3 regions of the Mechercharimyces sp. CAU 1602 genome follow, and region 3 is predicted to be linked to each of the others. Evidence: a T-box and tRNA genes for the amino acid it is inferred to sense, from the RefSeq annotation. Region 3 holds a T-box; the other regions hold tRNA genes.
What was found. A T-box is a leader RNA that pairs with one kind of tRNA and senses whether it is charged. The one in region 3 lies ahead of leuS (leucine--tRNA ligase), so its partner is inferred to be a tRNA-Leu.
Positions count from the first base shown of each region.

Region 1: it has a tRNA-Leu gene. The T-box ahead of leuS (leucine--tRNA ligase) is inferred to sense a tRNA for this amino acid. The anticodon was not compared.
Region 2: it has a tRNA-Leu gene. The T-box ahead of leuS (leucine--tRNA ligase) is inferred to sense a tRNA for this amino acid. The anticodon was not compared.

Region 1 is NZ_JANTPT010000001.1:1,750,254-1,761,294, forward strand. Features, by position in the region: gene NXZ84_RS09030 (methylated-DNA--[protein]-cysteine S-methyltransferase) at 1-363, opposite strand, end outside; gene queG (tRNA epoxyqueuosine(34) reductase QueG) at 381-1,556, opposite strand; gene rnhA (ribonuclease HI) at 1,707-2,141, opposite strand; gene NXZ84_RS09045 (ABC-ATPase domain-containing protein) at 2,153-3,856, opposite strand; gene NXZ84_RS09050 (B3/B4 domain-containing protein) at 3,971-4,654, shown strand; gene NXZ84_RS09055 (SBBP repeat-containing protein) at 4,799-6,781, opposite strand; tRNA gene NXZ84_RS09060 (tRNA-Pro) at 6,996-7,072, opposite strand; tRNA gene NXZ84_RS09065 (tRNA-Leu) at 7,417-7,501, opposite strand; gene NXZ84_RS09070 (LacI family DNA-binding transcriptional regulator) at 7,664-8,656, opposite strand; gene NXZ84_RS09075 (hypothetical protein) at 8,861-9,193, shown strand; gene NXZ84_RS09080 (thioesterase family protein) at 9,265-9,657, opposite strand; gene NXZ84_RS09085 (aldehyde dehydrogenase family protein) at 9,673-11,041, opposite strand, start outside.
Region 2 is NZ_JANTPT010000001.1:382-11,422, forward strand. Features, by position in the region: tRNA gene NXZ84_RS00020 (tRNA-Ser) at 69-161, shown strand; tRNA gene NXZ84_RS00025 (tRNA-Phe) at 202-277, shown strand; tRNA gene NXZ84_RS00030 (tRNA-Thr) at 284-359, shown strand; tRNA gene NXZ84_RS00035 (tRNA-Trp) at 363-436, shown strand; gene NXZ84_RS00040 (YugN-like family protein) at 468-881, opposite strand; tRNA gene NXZ84_RS00045 (tRNA-Cys) at 947-1,020, shown strand; gene NXZ84_RS00050 (Vps62-related protein) at 1,185-2,153, shown strand; gene NXZ84_RS00055 (AraC family transcriptional regulator) at 2,204-3,175, opposite strand; tRNA gene NXZ84_RS00060 (tRNA-Leu) at 3,363-3,451, shown strand; tRNA gene NXZ84_RS00065 (tRNA-Arg) at 3,462-3,538, shown strand; gene NXZ84_RS00070 (acyl-CoA dehydrogenase family protein) at 3,747-4,889, shown strand; gene NXZ84_RS00075 (AMP-dependent synthetase/ligase) at 5,011-6,873, shown strand; gene NXZ84_RS00080 (S8 family serine peptidase) at 6,923-9,049, opposite strand; gene NXZ84_RS00085 (response regulator) at 9,260-9,904, opposite strand; gene NXZ84_RS00090 (sensor histidine kinase) at 9,910-10,926, opposite strand; gene liaF (cell wall-active antibiotics response protein LiaF) at 10,938-11,041, opposite strand, start outside.
Region 3 is NZ_JANTPT010000001.1:417,603-428,643, forward strand. Features, by position in the region: gene NXZ84_RS02260 (nicotinate-nucleotide adenylyltransferase) at 1-561, shown strand, start outside; gene yqeK (bis(5'-nucleosyl)-tetraphosphatase (symmetrical) YqeK) at 551-1,150, shown strand; gene rsfS (ribosome silencing factor) at 1,141-1,488, shown strand; T-box leader at 1,569-1,800, shown strand; gene leuS (leucine--tRNA ligase) at 1,848-4,298, shown strand; gene NXZ84_RS02280 (hypothetical protein) at 4,411-4,572, shown strand; gene comER (late competence protein ComER) at 4,737-5,573, opposite strand; gene NXZ84_RS02290 (helix-hairpin-helix domain-containing protein) at 5,695-6,333, shown strand; gene NXZ84_RS02295 (hypothetical protein) at 6,320-6,751, opposite strand; gene NXZ84_RS02300 (serine hydrolase domain-containing protein) at 7,360-8,388, opposite strand; gene NXZ84_RS02305 (3' terminal RNA ribose 2'-O-methyltransferase Hen1) at 8,692-10,110, shown strand; gene NXZ84_RS02310 (polynucleotide kinase-phosphatase) at 10,110-11,041, shown strand, end outside.

The DNA.
Region 1 (11,041 bases), 1.3 Mb from region 3:
ACTGCCGATCGCTTGTGCGATCTCTTTATATGAGCGCGATTCACCATACGGTATGGTTTCCAATACCTCCCATACTCTCTTTTGAAATGGCGTACCGTATAAATCCAATGGAACATCAAAGGATCGGCGGGTGGAGTTAAAATAAGTTTGTAGTTGCTCTGCCACCAACTGTAGCTCCTGTTCATTTTCTTCGATCGTAATCGACCGAAACCAGCGCTTCCCCCATGCCTTTAACTGAGCGATAATAGCATCTCCACTGCCGAAAGAGAGTGCGCACACTCCTTTCTGTGTGCACCCCAATGTAAGCGGTCCAATCGGACTTTCCATTCGACTCCAGATCCATATATGCGTTTGCGGATTCATTTCTCCTCACCCACTCTCTAACCAAATGTTACATTCTCTTTCTCTTCTCGATGAGAACTTTCCTTCTCCAAACGTATCAATGCTTGCGCAATCTCAGCACACACTTCTTCATCTTCTTCGCTCACTTGTGCCAATTGGAGTGCCTCCATTGCAGATTCCCCCCCAATCTTTCCTAGTGCCCAAGCACTCGTACCTCGAATGACAGGACGTGGATCTTCTTGTAGCAGTTGTTGTAATAACGGGATGGAAGAATGATCTTTAAAGTGCGCCAGCGCAATTATCGTATTTCGTTGCAACGGTTTTTTTCCTCTCCACGAACCCGCCATATGCCCAAACCGATTCTTAAATTGACGATTGCTCATCGTTAGTAACGGCTTAAGTAATGGTTTTACCTCTTCTACGTCTGGAGTAAAAGCTTCTTGATGTGTAAAATTCACTTTGCGATTAATCGGACAAACAACTTGACACGTATCGCATCCGTAGAGACGATTTCCCAGCTTCTCTCGATATTGCTCCGCTAAAAACCCTTTTGTTTGCGTTAAATATGCAATACAAGCTTGTGCATTAAGCTGCCCTGGTTGAACCAATGCACCTGTAGGACATGCATCCATGCATGCTGTGCACTCTCCACAGCTCTGTGTTACTGGTTGATCAGGAGGAAGATAGATATCTGTCACCATCTCACCCAAATAAATCCACGAACCCAGATGAGGGGAAAGAATGGATGTATTTTTACCACTCCAGCCAATTCCCGCTCGTTCAGCAACAGCTCGGTCAGAGAGCACACCAGTATCTACCATTATCTCGCTTGTTGCCACAGGAACCAATTCTAATAATTTTTGCTGTAACTTTTCCAACTTAGCTCGAAGTACATGGTGATAGTCAGTTCCCCACGAAGCACGTGCAAAAATGCCTCGATACTCACCTTCCTTAGAACGCGGAGGATGAGGCATCTTTGAGGGGTAGGCTAATGCGATCGCAATAATTGATTTAGCCGCAGGTATAGTCTCTGTTGGTTCCGTACGTTTTTTTAAATCGGGTTCCTCAAACCCTGACTCATATCCAAGTTCCCGATGACGAACAAGCCGTTCTTTTAGTTCCACAAATGGATCTGCCGAGGCGAAGCCGATCTGATCAATGCCAATCTCACCCGCGTATGCCTGCAATGCTGCCTTGATTTCTGCTGAATGCACACCTATCCCCTCCCCACCTTTTGTAATCTATCAATATCTGATTTTAAAACAGGAAATAGCCCCCTTTCAGGTCCCTTTTTGCACCATGAAGGAAAGCTACAATCCTGTCATCACTGATATAAAATCTGCTACACCATTTATATATTACGTCTAGCGCGGTACCGCAGCTCGCGCCAATTCATCACATCGATTATTTAACTCATCATCGCTATGCCCTTTTACCTTAATAAATTCTACCTTATGTTTATGCGTTAATGCAATCAAACGCTGCCACAAATCTTTATTTTCTACTGGCTTATTTTTTCCTTTTGTTACCCAGCCGTTCTTCTGCCAATTCTCAATCCACTTTTGGTGAAAGGCATTAACCATATAAGCACTATCAGTATATAGTTTCACCTGACAAGGAACTTTCAAGCAGGTTAGTGACTCTATCGCAGCTGTCAATTCCATGCGATTATTGGTGGTTTGGTTCTCACCACCCGAGATTTCTTTTCGCATTCCCTCATACAGCAAAACTGCCGCCCAACCGCCCGGCCCCGGATTACCAGAACACGCACCATCAGTGTAAATCTGTATTTCTTTCATCACGACGCCCCCTATACTCGCACTTTTAATGTACGTAGGCGATTAATCGCACCCGCCAATTCTAACATACGTGGAAGCGCCAAATCCCCTGGATGCACTCCTCGTTGATAAGGTGAGATACAATCTAATCCTTCATTCTCGATTTGTTTATATAGCTCCTCCAATACATGCATAAGAGTTTTACTCCCATCCATGCGCTTTTCCAGCACTCTCATCATATCCGCAATCGCACGTGTTTGACTACGATCGACTAATTGTTCTAGTCCCAATAAATCTAACTCTGTATTTCCATATATGATTTGATGTAATCCTTTTGCATCCGCTTTCTCTTTCTTGCCTTTGCGCGCATCAAAACTATGCGCCATCATTACCCGTGCTGTTACATCACCAAAGAAACTACCGCCCTCAGCTTTACGGTTGTGCGTGTGTATACGCGCAATATCCTTAGCTTTCTTTGTTACTTCATAGGGACGATACTCATCCATCATAATGATATGGTCTGCCACATCGAAATAATCACCTGATCCACCTAACACCAGGATACTAGATACTCCCTTCTCCTCAAACAGTTGCTTCACTTTATCGATAAAAGGAGTAATGGGCTCTTTCCCTTTAGTGACTAGTTCTTGCATGCGTCCATCCCGGATCATGAAGTTAGTCGCACTGGTATCCTCATCAATTAAGAGAGTGGATGCCCCTACTTCCAAGCTTTCCATAATATTTGCAGCTTGCGAAGTACTCCCGCTCGCATCTTCTGATGAAAAGCGAGTGGTTTCCCCCCCTAATGGAAGGTTATTAATAAACGGAGATATATTTACTTTCTCCACTCTCCGTCCATCTTCCGCTCTCACCTTGATCGCATGATCATCCGTGATCACGTAGTGACGACCATCGCTTTCTACGTGATCATATACACCCCGCTCCAATGCTCGTAACAGTGTACTTTTGCCGTGATAGCCACCTCCTACGATCAATGTAATCCCTCGAGGGATTAACATCCCAGAAATCACTTCACCATGGGGAACGTTAATTTCTACACACATCGTTTCCGGCGACACAAATGGTACCACATTTCCCTCTGACAAAGGACGGTCGCTAATTCCACTCGCTCGTGGTAATATCGCACCATCTTGCACAAAGGCAACTGCATGATGTTTTTTAAGATAGTGACGAATCGCTCGCTGATTATCTATTAATCTCATTCTTTTCTCTATTGCGTTCAATCCTACTTTCTCCATCGGTAACGCTTCTGCCACCAACTGCGGGAGATCCTGACACAACATTTGTGCCGCTTTTCTGCCCAATACCCGACGGCCTTGTGCAGGTAAGCCAACCGACATCCGCACCTCTACATACTCGGATGTTACTACAACAGCCGTTCGAGGGAGGATCTCCTGCCCTGGTGTATCTACCATCATCATGCCACTTTTACCTGTTCCATGAACACGGAAAGCATAATGCTTGATTTTATCCACCCATTTTCGTAATATCAAATCTTCTAATGCGACTCTGCGATAGTCATCTTTAAACCATTCTAACTGATATCGTGCTTTCTTTTGTTCCATCCGCACGCGGATTCGTGATGGTGAGGCAAAAGGATCCCCTTGTACATAATCAATATACAAAGTGTAATCAGGAAAAGCATACTCCCCTTGAATATCTTTGTATGCCTTATACCCTTTCCCATCGATTCGTATTAACGATTGTTCTAACATAACAGCTGTTTCCTCCTTGTTATGTAGCCCCAATTTCTCATGTTATACTGGCTAAAGTAGAGAAGAAACGAGTACTACTTACACTATACTTCTCTATGTTATATCGAAGGGAAGGTGAATCGCAAATTGATCTCACTCACGTTAGACAACAAGCTAAAGGAACGAGTACCCGATCTTCAATTAGCGCTCCTTCATTATGTAGGGTGTGAAATTAACGACTCTTCACACATGTTCCAAGATCGTACCCAGCTATTTACGGAGCATTTACGCTTGGAATATGAGACGACCACTATAACCGAGTTGCCCCCTATTCAACTCTTCCGACATGCATTCAAACAAGTGGGCAGTTCTCCATCCCGTTATCGCCCGTCTGCGGAAGCCCTGCTACGACGCATCTTAAAAGGAGATCCTTTTTATTTTGTCAATAGCGCTGTTGACGCCAATAACTTCTTTTCCCTTCGCTATCTTCTCCCCTTTGGCATCTACAACGCTTCTGCACTTACCTCGCCCATTACCTGTACAATCGGGAACACAGAAGATCACTATCTCGGTCTCAATGGACGTGAAATCTCCCTAGCAAATAAGATTGTATTACAAGATGTGAATCGCCCCTTCGGCAGCCCTTATGTCGATTCACAAATAAGTCAAGTAACGAAGGAAACAACGAATTGCCTGCAAGTGATCTTCTCTTTTAAAGGAGCAACAGCGTCCTCTCTTCACTCCATCGCTCATGAGGTAAGTACTTTATTTACTCAAGTAAATGGTGGCGAAGTGCGTCAAACGACGATTGTAGAATGATAGGCTGTCTAGATCTTCTAGACAGCCTATCATTTCTCACACTATTCATCATAAAAATCTCCCGCCTCATAGATTGAGCGTAGATGACGAGATTTATCAATCACCTGCAAATGTGATCCGAACAACATCTCACACTTATCTACCTTAAGCCTGCTCCGTGCCTCCCATTCCCCGCGGACCTCGTGCTCCCCGAGGCCCCCGAGGTCCGCGGGGGCCTGTAGGGCCGGTAGCGCCAGTAACCCCTTGTACTGCCGACAAACCAACTTTACTTACAAACACGTCGCATCCGCCTGCCAACATTCGTTGGAAAGCTCCCGGAGTAGTAGGGAAATTGACCGACTCTGTTTGCCCTGCTACATACGCATTTCCTCTCCCATCCACAGCCACTCCTGAACCAATATCTAAGTTTGATCCCCCCAAGTAAGAGGAATAGATTAAATTTGCACCAGTCAAACTTAGCTGTGAAATAAAGGCATCTTCTGAGCCTCCATTAAAGCGAGGTGAAAATGCATCTTCTGTAGTAGGAAACTGAAGAGATGAGACACTACCTGTAATCCATGTATTCCCAATCGAATCCACGGCCAACGCTAATCCTATCGTATCATTGGCAAGATAGGTGGAATAAACAAGTGAAGTCCCCGTATCATTTACTTTGGTCACAAATGCCGATCCCCCTGATGCCATCGTTAGAAAGGCACCTGCAGTAACGGGGAAATCGGTTGATGCCGTAATACCTATTACATAAGCATCCCGATCTTGATCCACCGCTATTCCCCTACCTACATCGCCACCACTACCCCCAAGAAAGCTTGAGTAAACCAGAGAAGAGCCTGCAGAATTAAACTTGGTAACAAACGCATCTGAGCTTCCTGCCAATTGGGTTTGGAAGGCACCACTTGTGACGGGAAAGTCAAAAGAGAAGGTGGAGCCGGTCACATATGCTGAGCTTGCTCCATCTACTGCAATTCCAAAACCGCCATCTTCCATTCCCCCACCTAAATACGTGGAATACAAAAATGAAGTTCCTGTATCATTCAAGTGTGTAACAAAAGCTGCAGTCGTCCCTTTTAGCTCTTGTTGAAACGCCCCTCGTGTCACTGGGAAATCCCTTGAAAGAGTTGTACCCGTTATAAATGCCTCTCCATTATTATTAATCGCAATCGCATTCCCTTCATCATCATTGCGACCACCAATAAAAGTAGAGTAGAGCAGGGAGGCTCCACTTGCATTTAATTTACTAGCAAAAACCGAGCTTTCGTCTCCAACAAATACGGTTTGTGCCGCACCTGAAGTAATGGGGAAGTCCTTCGACAGGGTGGAGCCGGTCACATACGCACTTCCCTCTTCATCAACGGCAATACCACAACCGAAGTCTCCCATATTCCCTCCCAAGTAAGTAGAGTAGATAAGTGATGTTCCGTTTACGTTCAGCTGTGTAATAAAAGCACTATTAATTCCCGGCTTTATACTTTGAAATGCACCTGTGGTGATGGGGTAATCGTCGGAAAATGTCGTTCCTGTAACATATGCATGACCACTCGTACTCACCGCAATCGCATTCCCCACGTCATCCCCTCTTCCTCCCACGTACGTTGAATAAAGAAGGAGGGGATCGATGACCAAAGGCAAATCAGGATAAGGCCATGTATCACACGCAAAACCAAACCATCCCTCCCCAAGAAGTTTAAATTGAATCGGAACCTCGATACTCTCTCCCCCTATACATTGACTACCGCTAGGTTTCTGTTCTATCAACTCTCCATATGGGGTGTCCACACATAAGTTACCATCCTTATCTATAGATAAGCCGGTTGCACCCAAGTACCTTAATCGAACATCTGTCACCTTTGCACCCGGAGAAAGATACACATCATATTTTAAAGACCCCTCGAATTCCGTAAAACAGAGGTCCACTCCTGACCATACCGAAGAATACCAAGACGATTTCACACAACTTTCGCTCTCTTCGCTATATATTTTTTCCTCATACCATCGCCCTGTACCTGTATGTTCAAATGTCAGCATCAATTCGTAAGAGTCTTGTAAGGTAAGGACTACTCCATGAGGACAATAAGCATAGTCAATTCCTGCATCACTTAAATTGCGAAGAACATGGCTTTGTATCATTCCTCTCCCTCCTCCTCAATACGCTACTGTAGACTATGCTATAACACCTAATTTAAGAATGAGTCAAAAAAAGAACGACCTACTATGTATACTTGGGATTACCTTTTATCTATTCACGGTGTTTCTTTCATCCACAGTCACGATATACGTTTGCGATTCGCCTACACTCTGTGAAAAAAATAAAAAAGACAAGTCCTCAAAGACTTGTCCTGTGTGGTCGGGACGACAGGATTCGAACCTGCGACCCCCTGGTCCCAAACCAGGTGCTCTACCAAGCTGAGCCACGTCCCGTTATGTTGTTTTATCTGACCCGAATGTTTGTTTGTTGCTCTCTCTTACAAGATTTATTATACGTTATACAGAGCTTTAAAGTCAACGGTTTTTTTCATTTTAGATATAAAAAGTTTCATATAGTGGTAAAACCCTGTCATTCCAACGACTATAGCCGTTTGTTTACCTATATATTTAGTTAGTTGGTACCATTTTTCTTCATCTCTATCTTTTTTAAATATAAGTTAAAATATTCTTATATCTATCCGCCCAACTCAGACCCACAACATCCTCAGTAGATATTAGTATGCTTACCTAAAAAAAGAGAGCAAAGCCCGTATGATACGAACTCTGCTCTCTTGGTATGGTACCGAAGGTCGGGGTCGAACCGACACTCCCGAAGGAACACGATTTTGAGTCGTGCGCGTCTGCCAATTCCGCCACTTCGGCTTGGTGTAAAAAGGCAAATGATATTGCTGATATCTCGCTGACAAGTAATACTATACTATGCATTCCACTCCTTCGTCAAGTGAATAGGAAAAGACATAATTTTTATTTTTTGTTTTCAACAAAGCAGAAAAAAGAGAATCGCTTTCCACAAAGGTTTTATCTTCATACCCCTTTTGTGGTCGATTCTCTAATCATGAGCTTACCCTCTAATTCATATGTATCCGAACGAGCAAAATCTCTTCCTTCTATCTTTTGAATCAAAATCGTTACAGCTACCTCTCCCATTTCATCTATTGGTTGCGCCACCGTCGTTAATGGAGGGTCGATCATCTCCCCTAGTTCAATGCCATCAAAGCCGCATACTGCAATATCTTCGGGAATCCGCTTCCCTAGATGCTTTAGCATCTTTACAGCTCCTATCGCCATCCAATCATTGGCGACGAAGATTCCATCTACCTCAGGTTCAAGTTCTAGTAAGGATTGGATTGCTTGCATACCTCCATCCAATGTTAAGTCCCCAGTAACGATACGATGAGGATATATCATTTCACAGTATGCTTGCCTTCGTTCCTTCGCTGGTAAGATCGCTTCTGGTCCTGCAATATGAGCAATTTTAGCACATCCGATCTCGATCAGATGCTGAACCGCTTTTTTTGCCCCCTTACGATTATTAGAAAGAACGGTACATAGATCGTGATCACGCACATGGTCCATACGGTCTAATACAACCAAAGGGATGGCGTTAATCTTCATTTCATATAGATCTTCAGGTCCCAAAGTATTGGAGGCTAAGATGATCCCATCGATCAAATTCTTTTTTAATGTATCAATATATATTTTTTCGCGATCAGCACGATCGTCAGATACACAAATAAAAACCGTATACCCTCTCTGTCTCGCAGCTGTCTCTACCGCTCGTGCTAATTTTGAAAAGAAAGGGTTTTCTAAATCGGGGATGATGAGCGCAATCGTAACCACTTGTTGCGTTTGTTTACGCTGAAGAAACAAATTGGGTCTAAATTTCAATTCTTCTATCGCTTGCTGTACTCGATGCTGAACGTCTGGTTCCACGTTTTTGCTCTGATGGATGACTCGTGCAACTATGGAGACAGAAACACCGGCACGCACAGCGACATCATATAAGGTCGCTGTCATGTCTCTCCCCTTCTTCTATAAAGTCTTTGTTTTAACAAACTCACTTCCTCTACACCTCTAATACCACAACCCTATTATCAGTAACCCTTAAAGTCAAGATTAGAATGTATGGAAAAAGACGGTTAGGTGAAGATATAAGCAAGTATTTATCACACCAGCCTTACCTATTCTTTTGTAAAACGATCAATAAAGAAAGGTGACATCATGGATAAAAAAATATATTACGTCGCGTTTCACTCTGGAGAATCCCCAGCTGAAATTCGCGAAACCAAAGATGAGAACGATGCATTTTATGATTTTGAGATTGAAGCTACAACAGATGAACGAAATGAACTAGAAATTCTCTTTGAAAGAACTGCCAAAGAAGACTTCGACGGTCTAATCAAAACCCACGTTCCCTTCTTAGTCGCCGACTCTGCCTCACAAGAAGACAAAGAATATGATTACGCTCTGCAGGATTTATATCAAAAGATCTATGATCTCGGAACGACAACAACAAAAAAGAAATTGAAAGAATTAGGGATTCCAAAGCAGTAATTATAATTATTGCATCTCCCCCCAATATGATAACAAAGCCAGTTAGAGCAACCGGCCCTAACTGGCTTTTTCTAATTCATTTCCTGAATTCGTACCTTGATTTCTTCTTTAGGTAAGATTGCTTGCGTAAAATGAGCTGACCCCACCACTGCACGATCATGATGAGCTTCTATTCGACATATCACTTGACGCTTTTTTACCTCTACCGCTTCTGCGACAAACGTAACTTCTTTTCCTATTGGAGCTGGGGCATGGTGTACAACTTGGATTTTAGCTCCGATCCCTTCCTCATGCTCTTCTAAATAAGGGAGAATAATTTCCCGCCCCACCCACTCCATATAGTAGACCATTGTCACAGTGGAAAGAGCTGGGTGCACTTTCACCCCTCCAAAAGAGGCCACCATCTCTTCCTTGACGGTAATGGTTTTCTCTTTCCGTATACCGGGAATCAAACCTGGTTTCAACCCGTTCCCTCCTTTTTACACACCAAACGGATTAAGCGGTTTTGGCCCAATAAAAGAGAGAACACTTTTCGTTTCTGAATAAAGGTCCAGGGACTCAATCGCCAGTTCACGCCCGAAGCCTGACTGTTTATACCCACCAAAAGGCAATCCTGGCATAGCAGAGAAAGGCGTATTGATCATTACTACCCCTGCTTTCAGCTTCTCTGTCACCCGATGTGCACGGGAGAAATCTTGCGTCCACACCGCCGCTGCTAACCCAAATTCTGTTTCATTGGCTAATTGGATCGCTTCTTGTTCCTCTTTAAACTTCATGATCATCACAACCGGTCCGAATATCTCTTCTTGGGCTGCCTTCATCTGATTATGACAGTCTACGATGACCGTCGGCTCATACCAATGCCCCTCTTGAAAATCCGTACCCTCAGGGCGCTTACCCCCACACAACACACGTGCTCCTTCCGCTATCGCAGATTGGACATAGGAATCAATCGTATCGCACTGTGCCGCGGAAATTATAGCGCCAATCTGGGTCGTTTTCTGTAATGGGTTACCCAGCCTCAATTTTTTCGTCTTCTCCACAAACCGCTCAATAAATGAATCATAAATAGACTCGTGCACAAATAGCCGAGAACGTGCTTCGCACGATTGTCCAGTATTATAAAAGATCCCAAAAAGAGAACCATCGACTGCTCCTTCTAAATCCGCATCAGCGAACACAAGATTAGGAGATTTTCCACCCAATTCTAACGTAATCCGCTTTAAAGTAGCAGAAGCATTTTTCATAATATCTTTACCTGTGTTGGTCTCACCTGTGAAAGCAACTTTATCTACACCTGGATGTTCTGTCAGATAAGCCCCGATATCAGCGCCGCTTCCTGTTACCACATTTATCACACCACTAGGCACCCCCGCCTCGTGGCAAATATCAGCTAATACATAAGCTGTAATAGGAGTAAGACTAGCTGGTTTCAAAACGATAGTACATCCCGCTGCTAATGCAGGGGCTACTTTCCACGCCGCCATCATCAATGGATAGTTCCATGGAATAATTTGAGCACACACCCCTACTGGTTCTTTCTTTGTGTAGTGGAAGAATCCATTAGGAACTGGCTTTGTCTGACCTGACAAAGTGGTACATGCACCCGCATACAGCTCAAAATCTTCTATTGCTTGATGTACTTGCCCCTGCGCCGCCGATAATGACTTGCCGCTATTTAATACCTCTAGCTCACATAATTCCTCAAAGCGCTCCCTCATGATACCCGCGATTCGATTTAAAATCTGAGCTCTGCGCGAGGCTGGCCACTTTGCCCACTTTCCCTTTTCCAACGCCAACCTTGCAGCTTTCACAGCTTGGTCTACATCTTCACGATTTGCTTTTGCA
Region 2 (11,041 bases), 420 kb from region 3:
AAAAGATATTGACAAGCGGCCTGTTATAAGGTAAAATAAATATTGTCGCTTCAAAAGGATTTTATTATGGAGAGGTGTCCGAGCTGGCCGAAGGAGCACGATTGGAAATCGTGTAGGCGGTTACCTCCGTCTCGAGGGTTCGAATCCCTCCCTCTCCGCCATTACAATATATACTTATCTTGACTTATCTTATTTAGATAAGGTCTGGTAGCTCAGTCGGTAGAGCAGAGGACTGAAAATCCTCGTGTCGGCGGTTCGATTCCGTCCCAGACCACCATTTTATGCTGGTGTAGCTCAACTGGTAGAGCAACTGACTTGTAATCAGTAGGTTGGGGGTTCAAGTCCTCTCACCAGCACCATATAGGGGCGTAGTTTAATGGCAAAACTGAGGTCTCCAAAACCTCCGATGCGGGTTCGATTCCTGCCGCCCCTGCCAATGCTAACTCATAACACATGAGTTGCATTTTTTATTTTAAGACGTGTTCTTCTAATTCTCTAAGCTCTTTTTGACCTCGGTCGATCCATTTCTTTTCGACTTCGGCATCTTTGATAGCCGGTTCGGTAAATTGATTGACCAGACCACTCCACATCCCTATATCTGCGTTATCGTCATTGTCAGTTTGGAATAGATGTCGGAGTATCAAAGGTTGACCAAAGCGAATGAGAGTTTTAGGTTCACCTACTCGACCCTCATCTTCAGCATAGATGGGAATTCGCAAGTATGTTTGATGAGCTTTATCTTCCCAATCGAGTTCCTTATCAAAGTAACCGTGCTCATATTGATCGCTTGGGCTAAAGCTAAAATTCTTTTCTTTACAAAGTGTATTTAACTCACCAAATAAACCGGTGTGATTTTCTAGACGAGAGTTTAATTTCTTCATCAGAGTCTTGCCTCCCTTTAAAGATAATGTTATTATGAAGTAGTCAGTGTTTATTCATACACCATGGCGGCATAGCCAAGTGGTAAGGCAGGGGTCTGCAAAACCCTTACCCCCGGTTCGAGTCCGGGTGCCGCCTCCAACGCAAAACCCTCTAACTAGAAGTTAGAGGGTTTTTTATGTTTTATTAATCGCTTTTTATTCTACATAATTTTACTAATCTTATAATACTAACGATATCGTCGGCTTTTGAGATTTTTTAAGTTACAATAAAGAGGATACTGTGTAGTGGAAGGGGATTTGAAGGTGAAGAAAGTAATAATATTTTTATCTTTCTTGATAATGTGGAGTATGGTTTTACCACTTCAATCTGCTGGGGCAGCAGGTGGGGAATATACAGATGCGGAGAAGCGGCAATTGATTCAATCATACTCGCCTTTAATATGGTTTGATAAAGGTGAAGACTATTACCCCTCTTCGGTGGAATGGTCATTTAAACATATGGAACGGTATATTCCACAAGGAAAAGAAGTTTATTCGATTAAAACGAAAGAAAATTTTTGTGATGATTGCACGATCCCATTTTTTAGAGGAGATTTGGAATCAGCTAAGATCTATGCATTTTGGAGTAATGTTAGCGAAAATGTGAACGATATTTCTTATTATGTTTGGTACCCCTATAATCGGGGGAAGACACTGGATCAGCTAAGCGGGATTAAACGGATTCCCTTGCTAGGAAAACTAGTTCCTGATTATGGGCACCATGTGGGTGATTGGGAAAAAGTGATCGTCCGGTTGGAAGATGGTAAGATGACGCGCATGCAGTACAATTATCACTCATGGAATAAAATATATAAAAAAGATCAGATTCAGTTTTATGAGGGTCATCCGGTTGTTTATGTGGCAAAAGGTTCGCATGGATCATGGCCGAGCGCAGGAAAACATGTGTATTACAAAGTTAAAAAATGGGGGATTACTTGGGCAACTCTTTCTGACTATACAAGTAAGGGTGTACAGTGGGAAACATGGAAGTCAATAGAAGCTTATGATAAAGATCAACAGCGAGCACTGCTGGGGAGCAATTCGTGGCCTGCGTGGATGAGTTCAGATACGGCGAGCACACTTCCTGGTATGGATGCTTCTGATCCACACAGCGGTGGAATTGATCGCTGGGGCAATCAAAGTGGAGATAAGGATATTACGGGACAGTCCAAGTTAAGTGGGGGTCCAAGTGGACCAGATGAGAATACCAAAATGCATATGAGTGGGGAGTAGAAGTGAGGAAAGAGCCTCGATAGTTGGGGCTCTTTCCTATTTTCAAAAAATTAAAGGGGGCGGACGGGAATACAAGCGTCAATCACGATGTGCGCAGGAGAAGAAAGAGGGCAGTAGATTTCTATACTAGGCTTGTCATCTAGTTCGTAGGCGCTTTCCGGTAACCATTCCTTATAAAGATAATCAAAAGCTTTTTCCATCTTTGCGATCGCTTCCGCCATTTGGTCGGGTTGCTCTGGAGTGCCGTTGACACTAATGCGACAGATAGCATAACGGCCTCCCCCAACTGTTTGGAAGCTGATTTTTTCATGTTTGATCTCTAATTCTGTTTCTTCAGGGAGAGTGAAAGCGGCATCATAACGCCTCTTTTCTGGGGATGTCACATTACCGTACTCATGGAAAATACCGAGACTAAGGGTTTTGTCAGACATGAGTTGATGCGCGATCATCCATTCTGCTACCTCTTGGAAAGCTTGATTGAGGGCGTGGTTGTATACCCCATCTTCGTACCCTTGCAAGTGACGAATATAAGCGACATGATATAGAGGGAGTTTTTTTACTTCTACTTTCATAAATGGATTCCTCCTGTTAGCAGTCTGTGTAGTCGTTACCACATCTTTATCATAAGAGATACCAGGAGAAGAAACTTTGCTTATCTTGCCTTCAGCATTGCTTATCTTGCTATATTGGTATTGCTTTCGATATTGACTAGGATTACATCCATAATGGTTTTTAAATGCACGTGAGTAAGTAGAGGGGGAAGAAAAACCGCTAGATAATGATAATTCTGTTACTGTGAGATTGGGTTGATGGATGAGACGATAGGCAGAACGTTCAAGTCTTGTTCGTTGGACGTATTGATGAACGGTTTCTCCCACAAAGGCATAAAAAAGGCGATGAAAATGAAAAGGAGAAAAGGTGGCGACTTGAGCTAACTGTTGTAAGGATAAGTCTTCCTCTAGATGGGAGTGGATATAATTGATCACATCATTAATGCGAACGGTATATTGATGTTGACTCATAAGATCCTCCTTTTGAAAGGAAAGTGCTTTCTTGAGTAATGATGAACAGCCTTAACTATAGCATAGTAAAGGTATAAATATTATGTCTATAAAATACCCCTTGACCACACCATTAGATCCATGATACTATATATCTTGTCGACAGAAACAGTAATCAAGATTTAACGATGATAACTGCCGCTAATCTGCGGATGTGGCGGAATTGGCAGACGCGCAAGATTCAGGTTCTTGTGGTCTTGATAGACCGTGGGGGTTCAAGTCCCTTCATCCGCACCATCTAAAATATGCGCCCTTAGCTCAGCTGGATAGAGTGTCTGACTACGAATCAGAAGGTCGGGAGTTCGAATCTCTCAGGGCGCACCAACTAGAACCGCACGTATAACTGTGCGGTTTTTCATTTATGTATGAGTAAGTCCCCTCTTGCGGTAAAAACCTTTGTGGTGATCACAGTAGGAAGGATTTTGTAACATGGATCATTAAGATATATAGAGGTGATAGATGTATGTCATAGCGAAAAGTTGAAATGAAGAAAGGGGTTGTAACCATGATCGAGCAAAAACAGCAAGTAGGCATTTGTTTTAAATTATCTGAAGAGCAGGAACAATTGCGTCGCTGGGCACATGGATTTGCAGAGAAAGAGATTCGACCAATTGCAGCAGAGTGCGATGAGAAAGAATTTTTTCCACTTGAATTGTTTCACAAAGCGACGAAACTGGGTTTTACCCAATACGCATTTCCAGAAGAAGTGGGGGGTGGAGGGCTGAAAAGTGTATTATCTACCTGTTTAATCGGAGAGGAACTATATTGGGGGTGTGCGGGGATAGCCACCTCGCTTTCTGCATTAGGGTTAGCAGGGCTTCCGATTCTTTACATGGGGAACGAGGAACAGAAGAAAAAATGGCTTACTCATCTTTGTGATAATAAAAGTCCAAAGCTGGGGGCAATGGCTTTAACTGAGCCGGAGGCAGGTTCAGACGTAAACGGAATGAAGACACGTGCGATCAGAGACGGAGATGAATGGGTGCTAAATGGTCGTAAACGATTTATTACTAATGGTGGGATAGCAGATCTTTATGTGGTATTTGCCCGCACAGATCCGGAAGGAAGTTATCAAGGGGTATCTGCTTTTATTATTGAGGCGAACACACCTGGATTGTCTGGGGGGAAGAAAGAGAAGAAGATGGGGATTCGTGCTTCCCATACAGCAGATGTGATTTTAGAAGATGTACGTGTACCGGCGGATCAACTCCTAGGACAAGAAAATATGGCCTTTTTCGGTGCGATGAAAATGCTGGAGTACTCTCGCCCTGCTGTTGCAGCAGCTGCTGTAGGGGTAGCCAGAGCAGCTTATGAGTATGCTTTGGATTATGCGCATACTCGCAAACAATTTGGTCGACCAATTTTTAAAAATCAGGCAATCGCTTTTATGCTCGCAGAAATGAGGATGAAAATTGATGCAGCAAGGCTTCTTGCTTGGCGTGCAGCCGACCAGGCAGATCGTGGGGAGTCTTGTGCGGTAGAAGGGAGTATTGCTAAAGCGTATGCAGCGGAAGTGGCAATGGAAGTGACGACAAATGCAGTACAGATTTTGGGGGGGAATGGTTACATGCGTGACTATCCCACAGAGAAGTGGATGCGTGACGCCAAGATATTATCCATCTATGAAGGAACGACTCAGATTCAGAAGAAAGTAATTTCTGCTGGTTTGCAATAAGAAAGTACTGTAGGGCCTGCTGGGTTCATATAGTTGAACAAATAAGAAAAGGTCGTAGAGTACGTTAACTATAAAGAGATAAGGTACTCTACGGTTTTGCCAAGGAGGTGCTACTACAGCAGTGCGAGCCAATAATTTATTAGAAGCGCTATATCGTTCAAAGGAACGCTTTCCTGATAAAGCAGCTTTGATGTGGAAAGAAGAGGGAGAACAAGAGTACCAACAGCTTTCTTATCTCCAGTTATGGGAACGAATTCGCCATGTAGCAAACGCCTTGACCCACATGGGAGTATCGACGGGCTCTAATGTAGCCATATTGTCCACCAGTCATCCTACATGGACGATTGCAGACTATGCCATTATGAGTTTGGGATGTGCGAGTGTCCCGATATATCCCACTCTCCCAGCGGAGCAAGTAGGGTATATTTTAAAAAATGCTGATTGTCGAATGGTTTTTGTGGAAGATGAGGTGCAGCTGGAAAAGGTACTTTCTAGTGATGAGGAAATGGACCATATTATTGTGATGAAAAACAAGCTTGTAACTGCAAAAAGTAACCGGATAGAAAGTTTCGCTGACTGCTTGCAACGTGGACGCGCCCATCCTCAATTTTCATGGGAAGAAAAAGCCTTATCCTTGCCGGAAAATCAGCTAGCTACGATTATACACACATCTGGAACAACAGGTGTTCCTAAAGGGGTGATGCTTTCTCACCGCAATTTCCTAGCCAATATCGAAGGTACTTTGTGGCACATGACGATTTTGCCAGAAGATGTACAATTGTCTTACCTCCCTCTTTCACATGTATTAGAGCGAATGGGAGGACAGTTTACGAGCCTTACAGTGGGTGCGACTCTTGCCTTTGCTCAGAGCATCGATACCATCCCGCAAAATATGAAAGAGGTTTGTCCCACTACGATGGTTACGGTACCGCGATTATTGGAAAAGGTGTATGCTCGTATTCATGAACAAATATCTACCTCATCATCGTTTAAACAACGAATTTTTAATTGGGCGCTGAAAGTGGGTAATGAGCGCTTCTCTTATATCATGGAGAGGCCTGTACACGAACGGTTATGGTGTTATCCAATTCCGTTAAGTTTATTGTGGAAATGGTTTTGGGCAGAGCGATTAGTATTTCGTAAGATCAAAGATCGTCTTGGAGGACGAATGAGAGGAATCGTGTCAGGGGGGGCACCTCTTCACCCTGATGTTCTACGATTTTTTTGGGCGATGGGAGTCCCTGTGCTAGAAGGATATGGGTTGACAGAAACTTCACCTGTATTGGCTGTAACACCTATGCATTCGATTCGTCCAGGGACAGTGGGGAATCCTCTGCACAATGTGGAAGTTAAGTTGGGTACTGATGGTGAAATTATCGCGCGTGGACCTAGTATTATGATGGGATATTATAAAAATAAAGAGGCAACCTGGCGGGTGCTTCAGGATGGATGGTTTCATACAGGGGATATAGGTGTTTGGGATGAGAGAGGGCATATCAAAGTGGTGGATCGAAAAAAGCGTCTTCTCATCTTATCGACGGGTAAAAATGTTGCACCTCGACCTATTGAAAATGAAATAACGAAAAGCCCGTATATCGCTCAGTCGCATCTCATTGGGCAAGGGCGGAAGTATGTGTTGGCAATTATTGTTCCGGATCGAGAAAATCTTCATTCTTGGGCGAAACAGCATCATATTGACAGCCAGGATAGAGAGAACTTTTTCCGTCATGCAACATTGCGGGCGATGTTGGAGCGGGAAGTGTATGGCCTGACGGAACGATTTGCTGACTTTGAAAAGCCGAAGAAGGTCATAGTGGCGTCGAGGGAGTGGACGGTCGAAGGAGGAGAACTTACGCCTACACTAAAGGTGCGTGGCAAAGTAGTTGAAGAAAAGTACCGGGATCAGATCGAACGTGCGTACAGAGAGGATGATCTCAATGCCTTAGATGCTGTTGCCACTGCAGCTGAAGAAGTAAGTGAATAGAGAGAAAAAACCGCCCTCCAGTGTGGAGAGGCGGTTTTTTGTTGTTCTACTATTCTCCGGCGTGGAAGTAGTAGGGGATTCGAATCGTACGTCCATACTTGGATACGAGGGTAATGTATCCTTGATAATCCTTCCCTAATTCTTTCCCTTCTCCAGATACCTTGACAGTGAAAGAGGCTGTTTTGTTTCTTTTTACCTTGATCTTCTGTTTGCTCAGCTCCAGGTCCGCTGAGTCCGTCTTAATACGGTATTGCTGATGAAACCCACTTGTATTGGTGATGTTTACTTTAATTTTATTTCTGTCTGCAGCGGTAACCTTGCCGAAACTAAGGCTTGCTGGCTCCGCTAGAGCAGCAGGGAGAAGTGCACGCCCGACGTGAATGATTCCTCCTCCTACTTCGAGTGGTAGTGCGTCGCTTTTCGGATTATAGGCAGTCCCGATTAAGGCGGACTTAATCTGCTGTGGAGTCCAATTAGGATGTGCTTGTTGTAGTAGTGCAGCAGCTCCAGCTACATGTGGGGCAGACATGGAGGTTCCATTATAGGAGGAGAGTCCGCCGCCAACGACACTTGAATATACATTAACCCCTACAGCTGCTACATCTGGCTTCAGTGTGTAATTAACTGTGGGACCGCGGGAGGAGAAGCGGGCAATCTGACGATCATTGTCCGTTAAGAATTCACGGACATCCATGGGTTCAAAGAGGGCTGAGCCTGCACCTGAGGTAATCCACTCTCCATCTTCAATGGTTACCATGACCATTGGAATGGTAGCTTCCTCTTCAACAAACATCCCAGAGGGATCACCTTCAGCATTGGTGATCAGAATAACCCCGATTGCTCCTTGTTCTTGAGCGGCGAGAGCCTTGGTGGTGAAGGTACAAGCACCGCGCTTTATAACTGCAATCTTTCCACTCAAATCTTCACTGATGCCTTCACATGCCATGCCTTCCCCATCGGTCACAATGTGCAAGGGGCCGTCGACAGCTTCGGTAACTGCTCCTCCAGGGTTGGAACTACCCACAGGGAGAGTACGAGTTTCACCGTCGATGGTTACATTGATAGATGTACCGAAGAAGTGTTTGTTACTGACAGCGGCTACCGTAATCGCGTTGTCCGCTGTGCCGGGTGAACCGATGGTCATCTGTCCGGGACCGTTGTTGCCAGCAGAGATAACCATGGTCATTCCTGCATCGGAGGCAGCATTTACCACTTCTGCTAACATATCAAACCCTGGTTCAGCAGGACCTCCCAAGCTCATGTTGGCGACATCCATGCCATCACGTACGGCTTGTTCAATCGCAGAAGCTATGTAGATGCTTTCTGCAGAACAGTCATCACAAGGGAATACATTATAGTTTCCCAGATATGCTTTGGGTGCAACACCACTTAGTTTGCTTTTTGCTGCTCCCGATGGATCTACGTAATTTTGAATTCCAGCGATGGTACCTGCTACGTGGGTTCCATGACTCCCTATCGCTTCAGGTGTGACATCCTCTTCAGGGCTAAATACCTTAGCTACAATCACTTTGTTACTTGTAAATTGGGTATCTCCCTTCGGGAAGCCTTCCGGCATGGAAAGGGACTCATCTGTTAGATAGGGATGGTTTTGATCAATCCCACTATCGATCACAGCTATTTTCATGCCTTCTCCAAGATAACCAGCGCGCCATGCCACTGTATCTTTAATAATAGAGTGGCTCTTATTCATTTGCGGGCGATACTGAATACTTTTGGCTACTTGAACAACTCCAGGGGCAGATTTTATCTTTTGTATCTCTTTGCTGCTTGCCTTAACGGCGAAGCCGTTTAGTGTGAGTGAGTATTCTTCTACAATGTCTGTGCTTGGAGTTTTTTCTTTAGCCCATTTTTTAAAAGAACCGCGCCTTTGAGCTAAGTATTTTTCGTATGCTGCAACTTCTGTTTTAGAAGTATCTATCTTTTCGTCTGCCGCTACGGCTGTAGGGGCATATCCTTTGACGCCACCATCGTACATGGCAACAGGTTCGTCTGACAACTCAACATAGTAGTAGTCACTTCCAGTGGAATCAGCCGAGGAAGCGGGTACTTCTTTTCCTCCATCAATTGCGTTGGCAGGTAGAGAAAAACCAGCTAATGCAATGAAGAGGGCGAGCAAAAAAGCCGCCGTTTTTTGTGCAGGACGGGATCGGATCATAGATGTGAGTCCTCCTAAGGAATCATTTTTTTAGTTGATACACTATATGAATACGAGCAAATAATTAAAATTCCTGCTATATTTATAATTTTAATATAATTATTAAATATACGCATGGAAAGAGGTGTTTAAAAAAGAGTAGAATTGAGAAGAGGAGTCCCATTCTCCAAAAATAAGACCCACTACATGTGAGTCTTATTTTGGACGATCTTATTTGGAGGACAGAAGATCATTGTTAACGGCGTAGAGAGCTGCCTGTGTTCGATCCTCTAGATTAAGTTTTGCTAAGATGTTGCTAACATGTGTCTTTACAGTTTTGATACCAATATAAAGTTCTTCTGCTATCTGCTGATTGGTGCGGGCTTTTCCCAGCAGAGCAAGCACCTCTAGCTCTCGGGGGGTTAATGTCGAGATTTGCTGTGTGGGCTTTTGTGCGGATCGCTTCATGCGATTCATCAACTTGTGAGCCACTTGCGGATCGATACGAGCATCACCTTTAGTGGCGGCATGAATGGCATCTATAATCTCTTCTGCACTCGATGTTTTCAACAAGTAACTGAAAGCACCTGCCTCAATGACGGGGAAAAGTTTATCATCATGCAAATAACTTGTCAGGATTATAATCTTACTTTCAGGAGAACGAGCCAGGATGGCTTTTGTTGTTTCCACTCCATCCATTTTCGGCATGACAAGATCAAGCAGGATGATGTCAGGCTGTTTGCTCTCTACAAGTGGGAGGGCTTCCTTACCATTAGACGCTTCACCGATCACTTCAATCTCTTCTTCTGTTGCAAGATAAGTAACGAGACCGAAACGTACCATTTCGTGATCGTCTACTACGAGCACCTTTATCATTTGAATCATTCCTCCCAGCTTATTGGTATGCGTACTTCCATTTTGGTTCCTTTGCCTGGGAGAGAAATGATGGAGAAGGCTCCCCCCAGTTCCTGGGCACGCTCTTTCATGGACGTAAGACCATAAGAGGCACTCTTGTTTTCTCCTGTAACAAAGCCATTTCCATTATCTTGTACAGACAGGAGAATCATATTTTCTGTCTGTGTTCCTTTAACAGTGACGGTAGTTGCTTCACTATGGCGAAAAACATTGGACATTGCTTCTTGGAAAATGTAAAACAATTGCTTTTCTATTCCAGGTGGAATGTGAGTGTATCCTTCAATATGATTTAAGATCTCTATTTCAGTTTTATGGATCCATTCCGTGATGAAGCGAGTGATTCCATCGGCTAATCCTTCTCCCTCCAATTGGACAGGCCTTAGATGTAGGAGAAGAGCTCTCATTTCAGATTGTGCTAATCGGGAGAGACGGTGTAGCTTTTCTAACAAAATATGTTTTCTCTCAGGATGATTGCTACGCTCTTGCTTTAGGATGGCAGAAGCCGTCATCGAAATGGCGAATAGTTGTTGACTGACAGAGTCGTGAAGATCGCGAGCCAATCGATTTCGCTCTTCCGAAATGACGTATTGCTTCGCTTCATCAAACAGCTTTTTATTCTCATCGGTTAGTTTTTGCAATGTAGAGACTTGGCTTTCCAATCGTTCCGCCATCTTATTCCATTTAAGTGCAATTTCAGCAATCTCATCATTGCCTTCGACAGGAATACGATGAAAAAGGTGCCCATGAAAAAGATAGAGTGCTCCCTCCTGTAGTGGACGCAATTTTTGTTTGAAGCGGTGGGCTGTATAGAGTCCAAAAAGGGTGCCAACAAAAAGGAGTAGACTTAATAAACCTAGGACGGTCTTATTGGAAATGGAGGCATAAGTTATAATGCCAATGGAGAGAGTGGCTGAGATAAGGCTAATCAACCAGAAGGTGAGGATCCATTTCCACTGTAAACTGTGAAAAATTTTGATATTCATCATCGTCGCTCCTAAACCTTTAGCACTCTAATTTCTCCGACACTGAGGTTTACATTGAGTATAATTCGCTTTTTCGCCTCATGAAAGCCTTCTGTTTGAATCGTCAATTCTTTCG
Region 3 (11,041 bases):
GATCCTATCCACATAGGTCATCTCATCATTGCGGACCAAACTCGTCAACAAATGGGATTGGACGAAATATGGCTCATTCCTGCTGGTGATCCCCCTCATAAGAAAGAGCAAGAGGTGACGCCAGCATGGCATCGCTTGCGCATGGTAGAACTGGCTACCCAAGATCATCCATCTTTGTATGTGAAGGCGATAGAGGTGGAGCAAGCGGGGCGTTCCTATACAGTCAGAACGGTAGAAGCGCTGACCAAGCTGTATCCCCATCATGAGTTTTTTTTAATGGTGGGTGCAGATATGGTTAATGACTTGTCATCTTGGTACAAAATAAAAGATATCATTCAAGTGGTTCACATATTGGGGATTGATCGTGCAGGGGTAACGATGGATGAAGAAAATATGCCGTCGTGGATTCGCGAAAAATTTACTCGTGTGCCGCTGGATGTTTCTGTTCATCTTTCTTCTACCTATCTGCGCAATCAAATTAAACGGGGGCGTTCTCTCCAATACTTGACCCCTGTCGGAGTCAGATTGTATGTAGAGGAGCATAAACTATATGAGACGTGAAAATTGGCACAAGATAGTAGAGGCGGCGTTGCCCCCCGCCCGCTGGCAACACACAGTGCGAGTACAGGAAACGGCAGTAAAGTTGGCGAAGAAAATAGGAATTGAATCCGAATATGCAATTCAGGCGGCATTGCTTCATGACTACTGCAAGTATTGGTCGCGTAAAGAGCTTGCTACATGGATTACTCGATGTCATCTGCCGGTAGAATTACTCCAATTTCATAAAGAACTGTGGCATGGTCCTGTTGGAGCCGAGGTGGCACGGGAACAATTTGGTGTAGAGGAAGTCGATGTTCTTAATGCCATCCGTTATCACACCTCGGGACGTCCTGGGATGTCGCTTTTGGAAAAAGTGATATTCTTAGCAGACTATATCGAACCCGGTCGTCGCTTTCCTGGAGTCGAAGAGGTGCGTGTGCAAGCTGAGGGCAGTTTAGACCTAGCGGTGATGTCGGCGCTTCGAAACACGGTCCAATTTTTACTGCAGCAACAACAAAAGGTGTACCCGTTGACGCTACTAGCGTATAATGATCTCTATGATCAACTGAGCGAGGATGAAAGAAAAAATTGTAAGGAGGAATCTCATTGAATCTAGTGGAATTAGCAAAAAAGGTGGCCGCAGCTGCCGAGGAGAAAAAAGCTCAGCGTGTTACCATCATGGATATTCGTGGGTTGTCAGTCGTCGCCGATTACTTTGTCATCTGTCAGGGAAATTCGGAAACCCAAGTGCAGGCGATTGCAACTGCGATAAAGAAATACGCGCAGGAGGAGAACATCTTGTTCAAAGGAATCGAAGGGTATGACCAAGCGCGGTGGGTGCTGATCGATCTCGGTGATGTCGTGGTTCATGTTTTCCACAAAGATGAGCGGGATTTCTATGGTTTGGAACGACTGTGGGGAGATGCCCAACACGTTCAAGTACAGTAAGACACATATGGGAAAAAAGTTTCAAAAAAACGTTGACATTCTCCTGGCAGATTGCATATAATACTGATTAAAATCAAGAACGCACAGCTATGATGAGGAGTAGTAGGGAAGAATAATCTGCTCAGAGAGTCGGTGTTTGCTGGAAGCCGATCAGATTGTTTTCGTGAACTCGCCTTTATCGCTCCAAAGGGGAAGACAAGTACTCTTTGGCGTCTCATCGGCGTTAACGATGCTTCAAGGGACATCAGGAATTCTTCTGATGTAACCAGGGTGGTACCGCGGGAGTTGTGAATTCAACCTCTCGTCCCTAGCTATAAGCTGGGGGCGGGAGGTTTTACTATTTTGTTGAGGTGAATAGGATGCAGAAGTATCAAGCAAATGAAATCGAACCTAAATGGCAACAAGCATGGGCCGAGCACAAAGTGGACCGCACCGATGATGAGGCGGTAAAACCAAAGTATTATGCATTAGAGCAGTTCCCATATCCATCTGGAGAAGGACTACATATGGGGCATGTGCGCGTCTATTCTATTGGAGATGTGGTTGCTCGTTTCAAACGAATGCGGGGCTATGAAGTTCTTCATCCGATGGGAGCAGATGCGTTTGGGTTGCCGGCGGAAAATGCAGCTATTAAGCGTGGTGTTGATCCAGGTGAGTGGACTCGTGCCAATATGGAGAAGATTAAGCGGGAGCAGAAACTTCTAGGAGTATCTTACGACTGGGATCGTTATGTGGGGACATGCGAGCCGGATTATTACCGTTTTACTCAATGGTTGTTTCTCCTGTTTTATGAGCGTGGATTAGCCTATCGTAAAAAAGCGGCGGTAAACTGGTGTCCTACCTGTAGTACGGTCTTAGCCAACGAACAGGTGGAGAACGGCCTGTGTTGGCGTTGCGATAGCGAAGTGACGAAGAAAGAATTGGAGCAGTGGTTCCTGCGGATTACAGAGTATGCAGATGGGTTATTGGAGGGGTTAGATCGACTGCCCAAATGGCCGGAGCGCATCAAGAGCATGCAACGAAATTGGATCGGGAGAAGTGAAGGTGCGATGGTCGACTTCTTCCTGCCGCAATTACAAACGTCCATTTCAGTCTTTACCACCCGTCCAGATACGTTATACGGCTCCTCCTATGTGGTACTTGCACCTGAGCACCCTGAGCTAAAGGCACTGATTGCGGGTAAACCAAACGAAGAACAAATCCTCTCTTTTGTAGAAGAGATGAAGCGGGCGACTGATATTGAACGGACATCAGGCGATAATGATAAAGTGGGGTATGATACAGGGGCAGTGGCGGTTCACCCGCTCACAGGGGCGGAAATTCCAGTCTGGGTGGCCAATTATGTCTTAGGCGACTATGGTACCGGTGCTGTGATGGGAGTTCCGGCACATGATGAGCGTGACTATCAATTTGCTCATAAGTATGGACTCCCGATCCGACAAGTGATTCAGCCAAGAACAGAGGAGGAGATAGAGGGAGCATACACAGCGAGTGGCACGTTAATCAACTCAGGAAGCTTCAATGGATTAGACAGTGATCAAGCGATTACTGCTATCTCTGAGCACCTGCAAGAGCAAGGAAAAGGCGGCCCGCATACCGATTACCGCTTGCGTGACTGGTTGGTATCACGCCAACGGTATTGGGGTTGTCCCATTCCATTTGTCTATTGTGATGCTTGTGGTACGGTGCCCGTTCCGAAAGAAGAGCTACCTGTTATGTTGCCCCAAGATGTGGTGTTTGATGGCAAGAGCAACCCATTAGCCACTTCAGCTTCTTTTGTGGAGACCCGTTGTCCAAGTTGTAATGGTAAAGCGCGGCGGGAAACCGATACGATGGATACCTTTATGGATTCATCATGGTATTTCCTACGCTATACCGATCCACATAATGATCAACTTCCATTCGATCCAGCAAAAGCGAATCGTTGGATGGGGGTCGATCAATATATTGGTGGGATCGAACATGCTGTGTTGCATCTTCTCTACTCGCGCTTCTTTATGAAAGTACTGTATGATGCAGGAATGGTGGGAGCAGACGAACCGTTTAAAAGTTTATTGCCACAGGGAATGGTGAACAAAGACGGGGCCAAAATGTCTAAATCAAAGGGCAATGTTGTCGGTCCATTGGAGATTATTGAACGTTATGGTGCAGATACCGCCCGTCTCTTCATCTTATTCGCAGCTCCTCCTGAGCGGGATATGGAATGGAGCGATGCGGGTGTAGAGGGAAGCTATCGCTTTATAAATCGGGTATGGCGGATGGTGGAGCAGCATCATTCTCTCTTCCAGGGGACTCGCTCGCATCCTGTACTGACAGATAAAGCTGCTCAGTCTTTACACCGCTTAACGCATCAGTCGATCAAAAAGGTGACGGATGATATCGAAGAGCGTGATCAGTATAACACTGCGGTTAGTGCCATTATGGAATTGGTAAACGCCATCTACCTCTATCCTGAAGAGGCGGATCGAGGGACATTGGCAGATGCAATTGAAAGCACGTTGCTGTTGCTCGCACCATTTGTGCCTCATGTTACAGAGGAGATGTGGAGTAGACTGGGGCATACCACCAGTATTCATAAAGAGAGCTGGCCTTCTTTTGACCCTACAGCCTTGGTTCAAAATGAAGTGGAATTAGCAGTGCAAGTGAATGGAAAAGTGAGAAGTAAAGTAGTCGTTGCTAAAGAGGCGAGTCAGGAAGAGATCGAAAAGAGGGTTCTCGCCGATGAGCGGGTGCAAGCACAAGTGGAACATAAAACGATTCGCAAAGTAATTGTCATCCCGGGTAAGTTGGTTAATATTGTAGCGAAGTGATGAGTTAGAGGGGGAGAGGGCGATACAGCCCTCTTCTTTTTTTGTATAGAGAAACCAAATAAGACGCAGGATAGATGAAGAATGGATCTCGCTTTAGAAGGGGGGAGTAGCGATGAAGAAGAAAAATGGTCAGTATATAGAGGATCAAATGCCCTCTGTAGGAAGTAGTAAGGCACGCGATGATCAGTTGGCTCAGAAAGGAGAACCTTTAGGTTCTGCAGTTGAAGCCAATCAAGAAAAGAAAAGAACAGGCGTAAACCGACCCGCAACCTAAAAAGGTTAAGAGGATAAAGGATTATCATATTAAAGGAAATATCCCTTGTTTGTTGAAGGAATTATATAGAGTCGATGTAGAAATAGTGAAAGCAAAATAATAAATGCAGGTGGGGAATCCCGCCTGCATCTTCACGATTACGTATTTTACTCCTGTACGGTGGGTTACTGTTCAACGTGCATTTTTTCAAACATTGCTTTTACTTCCGATATATCTTGACCATATTTCTTATGAGTGATGTGAAAGAGATCACGAAAAACAGGAACAAACTGAGATTCTAAGCGTTTCAATCCCTCTTTTGTAATCCCGCCAGGGACGGCGACGCGCTTCTCCAAGCCTTTAAGTGAAAATTTCCCCTGTGCTAACAGTGTCCCCACACCGGATGCCATATGAATGACGAGCGGAGTAGCCACTTCGCGTGGCAGTCCGGTTTCTTTGACGGCGGCTTCAATCAACTGCTGAAAGATATTAGAAATGAAGGCGGGTGCACATGAAGCCAGGTCTGAAGCGATACGCGTATAATTTTCATCTACTGGCAGCGGAGTGCTAATTTTAGACATGAGATTGTGTAAAAAGATCTCATCTGCCTCCGTTAAGCGTGTGCCCGGAATATAAAGCGATGCTCCACTTAAACCTGCATGTGTAATGCTTGGAATTACTTTAGCGATTTTTGCCCTCAAATATTTTTCTAAATCTTCTATTAATACAGGACTGGTAATGGAGATCACCATTTGTGCAGGTTGGATGTAGGAATGAATTTCTTCAATCACAGTTCGATATTCTTTTGGTTTGATGCAGAGAAATAGACAAGGACATTGTTGAGATATTTGTGCGTTACTACTGGCCATCTGAATACCTGGATGTGCTTCCACTAATTTGTGTGCTTTTGCTGGAGTCCGATTATATACCATGATTTCGGACGGTTGGAGGGCTTCTGCTTCAATGAAGGATTCAACTAACATTGTTCCCATGCTTCCCGTCCCAATAAACCCTATATTCATGGGTACTTTTACCTCCTTGAGGTGGTTTTGTTATGTGATATGCTACGTTACTCTCTGTCTATATGTACGCATAAGAAAAGGGAATTATGATTGGATACTGTAGAGAAGGGGAGAAGCAAAAATGCTACCAGGTGAGTGGACTCCGAGGGAACGATGGATGGCAGGTACCATCGGGTTATTGATTATAGTGATAGCAGGCTTAGTCATATATGTTGGATGGTTTGAAGATGGCCAGAAAGAGGATGCACCAGAATACCTCCCGATTGCTCAATCTGCTGAAGTAAAAGAGAAAGTGGACACACCGGAAGTAACTGAGGAAAAATCGACGGTGGTAATAGATGTGAAAGGAGCGGTGAAACATCCAGGAGTGCTTCAGTTAGAAAATGATGCCCGTGTAGAAGATGCCATCGCTAAAGCAGGTGGACTTTCTTCGGGAGCAGATATTTCCCGCATCAACCGAGCCCAGCCACTTACAGATGGGATGGTAGTATATATTCCAACGGAAGGAGAAGAGCTTCCCACCTCGTATTCTCAACAAGCGGGGAAAGAAGGAAGTGCAGAGGGTGACAAAGTAAATCTAAATCGTGCCAGTGCAGATGAGTTAGAGCGAATTCCGGGAATTGGGCCGACGAAAGCAGCAGCCATCATTGCTTATCGCAGTGAACATGGTTTGTTTTCCACGATAGATGAGATAAAGGAAGTCAGCGGAATTGGTGAGAAAACAGTGGAGCAAATTCGTCCCTACATTACTGTCCCGTGAAGCTACTTGAAGTTGTGGAGGGTGAAAGCGGGGTGTGTCGCAAGAGAAATGGTTTTAACTGAGTTAATGTTTGTTTCCAATATTGATTCTCTTGTGGCGTGCGATATTGAACCACTTGCTCATTTTGCATACATAACCATGACCATAAACCTTCTTGATTTAACGTATCTCCTTTTGCTTGCGCGGTAAAGACAGACCATAGTTTGTTATAGATCGCTACACAAAGACCAATTTGCACAGTCTCTTCTGACTCAAGCTGATAGATCAGTGGTGCTAGCACTTTGCGAATCCCTGTCCAGGTTAAAATCACTTGGTCCTCTTTCGGAGAGAGTGCAGATAAAAGACTATTCTCCCGAGGGGTGGATCTTCCTGATTGGGATAACCCTTGAACTACTGATGTGTCCTTCACTTGGCTCATAGCCGCCTCCCACAATAGTGATGATCTTGACCAGACATGAACACGTTCAGAGTATATGAACTCATTTTCTTTTCGATTCGTGATAACACGTCTTAAATCCTTCTAGTGATGAGTGGAAGAGCACGTATTGTGGGAGAGTGTCAATCTAATTTTTGGTCAGGTGTATAATGGTAACTAGTATCTGTGTATAACTACTCTTTCCTTTAATATAGAAGTAAGCGATGAGGATTCTTTAGGACTTGTCAATCCTCATCGCTGTATAAACCTCGAGCCCCTTCACTCTGGGGTATTTTCAACTGGATTATATTATTGATTACTACTATATTTATAATCGGAGGTTATGTTGAGGGGAATATTATTGAACTGGAAGCCGTTATATACATTATTGCTGGTATAGGAAGCATGATCATTCAAATCATTGGATGGATATATATATTCATCTTAAAGAAGATCATACATAAAAGGAAAAGGTAAAGGGATGACTACCTCTTTATATCTTCTAGTGTTGCCTATGACCTTTACTTAGCAACTTTTTTGGCTGTCTAGATTTCGTAATCTATATATAGAGGATGCCCGGTGTACAAATGAGGCATCCTCATAGCACTTCTTTAGATAGTAGTCTTTACTAGTTTATCAATTTCACGTGCGTACATATTTACATTAATATTTACATTAGACAGGATATGGCTGTGTATATGGGATTTTGCATATACAGATGAACTTAGTCGGACACCAGGATCATATCCGAAGATAAAGTACTTAAATACTTCATCGTTATGCATAGAAATCCAGACGCCGTATCCATAGTACAAGCCCTCGTCTACTTCTATGTGAGGGGTTAGTAATAGATCAGTATATGATTTGGACAATAATTGGTTATTGAGAAGTGAACCCCAGAAAAGATCTAAGTCGTGTGTAGTTGTATAAGCACCACCATCCGGTCCTCCTTTTAAAGGAAGTGAATATACGTTTGTTCTCCAAGAGGAGAGATGATCATCATCGATGTATCCAATAGCTACGTTTTTAGGCAACATATCCATTCGGAAATAACCTGATTGTTTCATATTACAACGCTCAAAAATATTTTTCTCTATGTAATCGACAAAGGTCATACCCGTTAGCTCTTCAATAAGTAAGCCCAATAGTATGTAGCCAGAATTACTATAGGAAAACTGCTTACCACTCTTAAATTTCATCTGTTGGTTTTGGAACATCGGTAAAAAGTCTTTGGGATGATTCATGGAGTACATGGGCTTATCCCGCCATAGCTCTTCATAGTCGTCCATGATCTCTTCGTCGAAATAATCAGGAACACCGGAACTGTGGGTTAGAAGTTGGCTAACCGTAATATCAGGGTCAATATATTGATAAGAGATAGGGAGACAATCTTTAATTTTGGTGCTAAACTCTACTAATCCCTGCTCCACTAGTTGACAAATTGCCACGGCAGTGAATATTTTACAACCTGACGCCATGCCAAATCTCGTATGTGGCGTTATGGGGATTTCTTCACTTCTATTAGCTAGTCCATATTGCTGTTCGTATAGGGTTTTTGTTTTGCTAATCAGAACCGCGCCAGCAAAAGCAGGTGTTTCTTCTTTATCATTAAAAACTTTCTGGAGATTATTCACATCCATAGGTATACTTCCTTTCCCGTTAATAAGTGATATCAGTTATATTCGTATTTTTTAAATATCGCTAAAAGGATTTTTCCCAATCAATCCATTTTTTGATTATATCATTTAAGTTAGTTAATTTCAATGGATGGTAGAGACTAGTGGTCTTCATTCAATGTGTGATGGTGATATTAATAGATTGTACAAGCAATTTATTAGCTATTATTTATGATGAAATATATAATCTAATTAATATAGTTGTATAATCCCTTTAATTTTTAAATGTGTATGATGATTACTAATGTATAGCTTGGAGTGAAAGATGTGTTACTAACAATTACTTTAATTGATTCTGCACCCAGCGATTTAGGGTTCCTTCTACATAAGCACCCGGATCGTTTACAAACTTTTTCTCTCTCTTTTGGGAAAGCCCATATCTTTTACCCACTATTAAGTGAGGAGCAGTCTCAAGTAGCTTTACTGCTTGATCTGGACCCAATTGGTTTGGTGCGTGGGCGTAAAAAGGTAAAAGGAGAGTCGCCAACTCTGGGGCATTATGTTAATGATCGACCGTATGTTGCTTCTTCTTTTATGAGTAGCGCGATTGCTAAAGTGTTTGGTAGTGCTCTCAATGGTAGAAGCAAAGAGCGCGCGGGACGTGTTCAGGAAAAATTGCGTCTAGAAGCGATGCTATCTGTGGTTTCCAGTAGGGGAGGAGAAGTCTTTCTACGCAAATTGTTTGAGCCACTTGGTTATGAGATAGATGTTAAAGATGCAATGCTAGATGATCAATTTCCAGAATGGGGAAAAAGCGGATACTATCGAGTTACCCTGAAAAATCACTGTTCTTTGCAAACACTGCTTTCTCATCTGTATGTACTCTTGCCTGTCCTAGATCGTGATAAGCATTATTGGATTGGAGAGGACGAAAAGGAGAAACTCTTAAAACATGGAGCTAGTTGGCTAATTGACCACCCTGAACAACAGGTGATTACAGCACGTTACCTAGGGAATCGAACAAAGTTGGTGAAAGCTGCATTAGCGAGATTGGCAGATGAAGAGCAAGAAGACACATCTCATACGTCTCATCTTGAAAGAAAGGAGAAAAGTCTAAACCAACAAAGATACGAAAGTGTTACCAAGGTATTAGTGGAGAAGAGAGCAGAGCGTGTGCTTGATCTTGGGTGTGGTGAAGGGAAGCTACTCCAATACATGTTGCGTGAACCAACCATAACCGAACTTGTAGGAATGGATGTATCGCCGATAGTGCTGGAAAGAGCAAAGTCTCGATTGTGTCTCGATGGGCAGGTAGATGGAAAAGGGCAGCGTATTCGTTTGGTGCAAGGCTCCCTGTTGTACGCGGATAAACGCCTGGTTGGGTTTGATGCTGCCACTGTAGTAGAAGTAATTGAGCATTTGGACGAGGCTCGTTTGCAAGCTTTTGAGCGGGCATGTTTTGCTTTTGCCCAGCCAAAAACAGTTATCGTGACTACTCCCAATGCAGAGTATAACAAGCTCTTTGCTAATCTTCCGCATGGTAAGTTTCGACACGGGGATCATCGCTTCGAATGGACGAGAGCGCAATTTTCCAAGTGGTCGCAGCAGGTGGCTGACACATTTGGGTATGAAGTATTATCTCACCCCATCGGACCTGTGGATGAAGAGGTGGGTTCACCTACACAAATGGCTGTATTTACAAAAAAAATAGCTAAAAGAGAGAAGTGGAGAGGGAGCGAACAATGATGGAAATTTCGATACCAGAGTGCTCCTTGGTCATTTTGATCGGGCCATCAGGAGCAGGGAAATCTACCTTTGCCAAGCAACATTTCCTCCCCACGCAAATTTTGTCCTCTGACGTTTGTCGTGGGTTGGTGGCAGATGATGAGAATGATCAATCAGTGAGTAAGGAAGCATTTGAAGTGTTACATTATATTGCTCGCAAACGTCTGGAAAAAGGCAGACTAACGGTAATTGATGCTACAAATGTACAGAAGGAAGCACGACAAACATTCATTGAGTTGGCCCGTATTTATCATTTTATGCCTGTAGCAATTGTATTAGATGTGCCAGAGGAGGTATGCCAGCAACGAAATCAAGACCGTGGCGATCGGAACTTCGGTGCATACGTGGTACGTCGGCAGGTACAGCAATTGCACCGGTCGCTTCGGGGATTGAAGCGGGAAGGGTTCCGTTATATTCATCGGTTGCGCTCTGTTGCTGATATTGAATCTGTGACGGTAAGCCAGCGCAAGGCATGGACCAATCGAAAAGAAGAGAAAGGTCCATTCGATATTATTGGGGACATCCACGGATGTTATGATGAGTTCGTCTTGTTATTAGAGAAGCTAGGGTATGTCATAGAGGAACAAATGAACGAGGACAATGAGCAAAGCTATATGGTTTCACATGAGGATGGGAGGCGAGCAATCTTTGTGGGCGATCTCGTCGATCGAGGGCCGAAGACACCGGAAGTACTTAAGTTGGTGATGGCGATGGTGGAGCAAGGCGTTGCATTCTGCGTTGCAGGAAACCACGATGCTAAATTAGCGCGCAAACTAAAAGGTCGAGATGTGACGGTACGTCATGGAATGGAGGAATCCCTTGAACAATTAGCGCAGGAATCAGATTCCTTCGTAAAGAAAGCTTCTTCATTCTTAGACGGCTTAGTTAGTCA